One region of the Exiguobacterium sp. SH0S2 genome, then DNA from elsewhere that is predicted to be linked to it. Evidence: riboswitches for the same ligand, from Rfam matches in the RefSeq annotation. Region 1 holds a riboswitch; the other holds the start of a gene.
What was found. Region 1 has a riboswitch for S-adenosylmethionine ahead of EVJ21_RS07780 (2,3-diketo-5-methylthiopentyl-1-phosphate enolase). Riboswitches for the same ligand answer to the same signal wherever they lie in the genome.
Positions count from the first base shown of each region.

Region 2: linked by a shared signal. The riboswitch ahead of EVJ21_RS00670 (MetQ/NlpA family ABC transporter substrate-binding protein) and the one ahead of EVJ21_RS07780 (2,3-diketo-5-methylthiopentyl-1-phosphate enolase) in region 1 are both predicted to bind S-adenosylmethionine.

Region 1 covers NZ_SJVB01000002.1:605,292-608,272, reverse strand. Annotated here, with positions in the region: gene EVJ21_RS07780 (2,3-diketo-5-methylthiopentyl-1-phosphate enolase) at 1-1,115, opposite strand, end outside; SAM riboswitch class I at 1,187-1,289, opposite strand; SAM riboswitch class I at 1,495-1,597, shown strand; gene mtnK (S-methyl-5-thioribose kinase) at 1,679-2,833, shown strand; gene mtnA (S-methyl-5-thioribose-1-phosphate isomerase) at 2,830-2,981, shown strand, end outside.
Region 2 covers NZ_SJVB01000001.1:127,277-130,257, reverse strand. Annotated here, with positions in the region: gene EVJ21_RS00675 (methionine ABC transporter ATP-binding protein) at 1-272, opposite strand, end outside; gene EVJ21_RS00670 (MetQ/NlpA family ABC transporter substrate-binding protein) at 282-1,103, opposite strand; SAM riboswitch class I at 1,181-1,284, opposite strand; gene EVJ21_RS00665 (iron-containing alcohol dehydrogenase) at 1,326-2,342, opposite strand; gene EVJ21_RS00660 (aminotransferase class I/II-fold pyridoxal phosphate-dependent enzyme) at 2,339-2,981, opposite strand, start outside.

The sequences.
Region 1 (2,981 bases):
TTCGTCTGGCTCGCCACGCCCAATACTTGCTCAATCGCTTGTCGGAACGCCCGGGCCCCGGCGGCCGCGCCGTCTGGGTGACCGTGGATGCCGCCGCCGGCGTTGATGACGACGTCTGTGCCGAAATCACGGATGATGTCCGGGACGAGCCCCGGATGGATGCCGGCCGACGGGACCGGTAGAATCGGCTTCGCCCAGTGCGGCCGAGCACTGCTATCCCGAATCGCGAACGCCTCATCGGATGGTGTCGCAAGTGAACCGTATGGGGACGGGAACAGCGTCAAGTCGGCCCCCGCGAGGCGGATCAATTTTCCGAGCAAGAGCGAGTGGCTGATCGAGCCGGTCAAGGCGCCGGCGAACGCCGGGTGCGCCAAAATCGGGACGTTAATTGTTGGATCGCTCGCGAGTTCGCGGAGTGTGTCGAGCCCGTATGTATAGACGTTGAACAACAGTGCCGTCGCGCCCGCCTCGATCAAGCGGAGCGCTTGGTCACGCAGCCCGAACACCGGACCGCTGAGCGTGATGGCATAGAGCGAACGTTTCCCGGTCGTTTCGAACTGTTCTTGGATGACGGCCGCTCCGATTTTAGCTCGTTCAAGCGACGGAGTGAGCGGGTTGTCGTATAGGATTTCATCATCTTTGACGATGTCGATGCCGCCGGCGAGCTGGTCTCGAAGTTGCTGTTCTAAGAAGCGTAAATCACGGCCGATGATCCCTTTAAAGATGCTCATGACGAGCGGGCGATCATGGACGTCGAGCAACTCACGAACGCCTTGAACACCGAACTTTGCTCCGGGGAATTCAGATGCAAGCGTTTCGGGTAACGTTAAGTCGATCAAGCGTACCGAGTCATCGAGCGATAATTTCCCGAACGTCGTCGTCAAGATGGATGAGAAGTCGGGCGTGACGTTATGGAGCGGATAACGGATTGTGAAGCGGCTCGTCGTTTCCGTATGCGTCGTTGAGACGATCTCGCCCCGATACGCCTTTAATTGTTCTTGCTCTAGGTGAGGCAGTTCCGTCCACGTGCCGACGGTCAGTTCGAGGGCGATTTTCTCGGCGACAGTCGCGACGCGGTCCGTCCGGCTGATTTCATATGTGGCAGTAATACTCATGTTCGTTCCTCCTTCCGGTCAAACAAAAAATGACCCCATGCCGAGGCAAGAGGTCATCATAAAAAAATGAACTCTTATCTCTCAGCTTACGCTGCAAGAATTAGCACCGTGCCCAATCGGGTCGGTTGCTGCGACATCATCGGGCTTGTCCCCTCCGTCTGCTCTTGATAAGAATGTATTTTGAAGTTGTGAAATTTAATTGAATTTTGTCACACAATATCCGGTTCGTCAATTCCTTTTTTTGAGAAAAAAAGTTTGAGTTCGTTGTTACCATATATGCATAAAAAAAGTGACCGTTGCTCCAGCAAATTGCCGTTGACAAAGGTGGGGTCGAGTCCGTATTATTCATCACAACAAGTTCACACAATCGAATACGACACTCTTATCGCGAGTTGGCAGAGGGAATTGGCCCGATGACGCCGCAGCAACCGACCAGTAGGCACGGTGCTACATCCACCAGACATACGTCTGACAGATGAGAGGAACAACCGTTACGGCTGTGCCTCTTTCTCGCGGAGAAAGGGGCTTTTTTTGTGGGGAATATACCGAAAGGGGAAACAGACATGGCTTATCAACCATTTACAGAACAGACAGTCGTCGAGCACGTCAGAACGTTAGGGTTACTCGAAGATGGGGGCATCGCGCATTGCGAGGAGATCGGGGACGGCAACTTGAACCTCGTCTTCCGCATCCGTCAAGGCGAAACGAGCCTCATCGTCAAGCAGGCGCTACCGTATGCGAAAGTCGTCGGCGAGAGTTGGCCGCTCACACTTGAACGGGCGTGGATCGAGCAGCTCGCGTTGCGCGAATTCGCCAGCGTCGTCCCGCGTTTCGTCCCGGTCGTTCTCGGCAGTGACCGGACGCTCGCCTACACGATTTTAGAAGACTTGTCCGACTTTGATATCGTCCGGACGGGCTATTTGGAAGGGAAAACGTATCCTGAACTTGCCCGTCACATCGGTGAGTTTTTAGGACAGACGTTGTTTGAGACGTCCGACTATGCGGCCGGCCCGATTGAGAAGAAGCGGAAAGAACGGGATTATTACAACCCGGAACTATGCGATATCACTGAAAAACTGATCTTCACCGATCCGTACAAAGATGCCGAATCGAACAACATCGAAACCGCGCTCCGTCAGGACGTCGAAGCGCTTTGGCGTGACCAGAAATTGAAAGTGGAGGTCACGAAACTGAAAGTCGGTTTCGTCACGAAACACGACGCGCTCTTGCACGGGGACTTACATACAGGCAGCATCTTCGCGACGCAACAAGAGACGAAAGTCATCGATCCGGAGTTCGCTTTTTATGGACCGTTCGGCTTTGACATCGGGCAAATCGTCGCCCATTTGACGCTATCGACGTTCCATGACCCACTCAAACGGTTCGAACGGTTCACGGACGTATTGACGGTATGGGAGACGTTTGAGAAGACGTTCCGGACGAAGTTTGAGACGGCGGTCGAACCGTTCAACACGGACGGATTCGTCGATGAGCTACTTCAAACCATCTTTAGCGACACGATCGGCTATGCCGGATGCGAACTGATTCGCCGCGCCATCGGCCTCGCAGGAGTCAATGACCTCGAGACGTTACCGGAAACGGTCCGGCTCGAGCGGAAACGGGAAGCGCTCACGCTCGGCACGACGCTCATTAAACAGCGCCACGATATCCGTTCGATCGATGATTTAGTGACGCTGTTAGCGGGGGTACGCGTATGACAGTCCAAAACATTCGCTTCGACCCGAACCGGGACGAGCTCGTCATTTTAGACCAAACGTTACTGCCCCATGAGGAGCGGTACGTGACGATCGCGACGCTCGAACAGGCGGAGCACGCCATCGAGACGTTACAAGTCCGAGGCGCGCC
Region 2 (2,981 bases), on a different contig from region 1:
TAGTGCTGGAAGATCATCCCGATGCGGTGACGGAGCTTTGATAACCCTTTTTTGTCGAGCGTCGTGATGTCTTGCCCTTCGATCTCGACTTGACCTGACGTCGGCCGTTCGAGCAGATTGATCATGCGGATGAGCGTGCTCTTGCCGGCGCCGCTCCGACCGATGATGCCGAAGATCTCACCCTTTTCAATCGTCAGCGAGACATCGTCGAGCGCAGTGACGGTCCCTTTGTTTACCGTGAACGTTTTTGAGATCTGTTTGAGTGCGATCATAGTGCCTCCTTAAAACGCCGGGACGATCGAGCCGTCGAACGTCTCTTCGATGAACGTCCGGACCTCGTCCGAGTGGTAGTAAGATTTGAGTGTCTCGACGACTTCATCGTCTTTGTTGTCGGTACGGACGACGACGTAGTTCGGGTACGGGTTGTCGACCGTGTCTTCATGGAACAAGGCGTCCTCATTGATCGATAGGCCGGCACCCATCGCGAAGTTCGTGTTGATGGCCGCGAGCGCGACTTCCGGGAGCTGGGTCGGGAGTTGTGACGCCTCGAGCTCGATGAATTCGAGGTTGAGCGGGTTCTCGGCGATGTCACGTTTCGTCGCCTTGTCCGTCAATCCTTCTTTCAAGGTGATGAGTCCGGCCGTCTCATACAGGCGCAGCGCCCGAAGTTCGTTCGCCGGGTCGTTCGGGACGGCGACTTTATCGCCCTCCTTCAACTCCTTGATGTCCGTCAGCTTGTCCGAATAGAGCCCCATCGGGAAAGCGACCGTCTTGAACACGTCGTCGATCTTATAGCCTTTGTCCGCCTTCTGTAGCTCGAGGAACGACAGCGTCTGGTAACTGTTCACGTCGAGACTGCCTTCGTCGAGTGCGGTGTTCGGCGTGTTGTAGTCGTTGAACACCTTGATGTCGAGCTCGAGGCCATCCTCGGCCGCGAGTTCTTTTACTTTCTCGGCGATCTGCTGGTGCGGTCCGCCTGTCACGCCGATCGTGAGGGCTTCTGTGCTGAGCGCTTCGCTCGCGTCCGATTGGCCGCACGCCGACAAGGCGATGGCCGCGAGTAGAGATGTTCCTGCGAGTACTGTTTTCTGTTTGATGTTCATGAATGATTCCTCCTCCAAAATAAAAGCCCGCTACTCATAAAGAGTGGCGGGCACGACAAGTCAAAGACAGTCGGACACGCTCATCTCCCAGACGTTTCGTCTGTTGGAATTAGCACCATGATCATTACGATCTGGTTGCCGGGTTTCATAGGGCCAGTCCCTCCACCACTCTTGATAAGCTATCGGTCTTATTTAATTGTTATCATCTTACTTTTAATTCTTTTATTTGTAAACAGAAAATACTAAATTTTCAAAAATTATTTTCAAATAGTCAATATCGAGCGGGACGGGTGAACGTTGCAATTCGGTCTCGACCCGGACCGCCTCGACCAGTTGCGGGATGTCGGCCGGCACGAGTCCGAGCGTCTCAAGTGACGTCGGCGCGCCGATCCTGGCGAGCCACGCCTCTAAATATGGGGCGTCAGACGAGCCACGCAACCGTTCTTGGACAAGGAGGCCGAAGCCGACCTTGTCGCCATGTAAGAACGGATGGGTCGACTCGAAGCGGCTGAGCGCGTTGTGGACAGCGTGGGCGACGGCAACGCGTGTCCCGGCGTCCCCGAAACCACCGACGGCACCGCCGACGGCAAGGATGTGATCGACCGCGAACCGGGTCTCTGGCCCATACGCGGTGAAACTGGACTCACTCAAGTCGAGTTCGACGAGCCGGCCGCATTGCTCGGCCAAGGCGAGACCGGTATTGACGCCGGCATCAGGCGAACTGTCGCCGCTCAAATAGCGGGCCTCGTAAAACTTGGCGACCGTGTCGATGACGCCGGCCCGGAAGTAGTCGTACGGCGAGTCGGTCACGACCCTTGCGTCGACGATGACCCGCTCGATGACGACGCGAAACACGTCGTAGCGGTCATAGGTGCCGTGCTCGTCATAGATGACGCTGAGCGGTGTGAAGGCGGCACAGTTCGAGGCGAGCGTCGGGATGACGATCAGCGGGACACCTTGCCGGTAAGCGACGAGTTTCGCCGTGTCGACGAGCTTGCCCCCACCGACGGCAAGGAGGACGTCCGCATCCTTCAAACGGAGCCGTTCGACCTCGGCGTCCGTGCATTCGCCACGGAACAGCGATGTCGGATAGGCAGTGATCGCTGGCAGGACACGCTTGACGACGTCAAAACCGTTCTGCCCGCGCAGCACGTGAGCACGACGGCCAGCGATCAATTCATCGAGCCGCTCGAGCCCGTCATCCGCATGGTCGTACTCGAGCACGGCTTGGCGGATCATGCCCGGACCTCTTCATACGTCGCGAACAGTTTCTCGATCCGCTCGACGGCCTCGTCGATCTTCGGCTCGGCGGAGACGAGCCCGAACCGGACGTACCGCTCGCCTTCTGAGCCGAAGAAATAGCCCGGCGTCACGGCGACCCCTGCCTCGTGGAGCAGCTTATGCGAGAACGATTTTGCGTCCCCGTCCGGCACTTTCGCCCAGACGAAGAACGAGCCACTCGGGGCCGTGATGTCCCATCCGGCCTGACGTAACCCGTCGACGAGCCGGTCGCGGCGGGCCTCATACAACCGTGACAAGTCGTCCCGGAGCGAACGTGGCGACTCGAGCGCGGCGATGGCCGCCTCTTGGATGGCCGAGAACACACTCACATGGACGTGGTCTTGATACGTGTTGATCGCCTCGATGATGTCGCGGTTGCCGACGGCGAAAGCGACCCGCCAGCCGGACATGTTGAACGCCTTCGACATCGTATACACCTCGATGCCGATGTCTTTCGCACCCGGCGTCTGCAGGAAGCTCGGCGGGACGTGCCCGTCGAAACCGATGCTGCCGTACGCGAAGTCGTGGACGACCATGAGGTCATGCTTATTCGCGAACCGGACCGTGTCGTCAAAGAACGCGGGCGACGCGACGGCG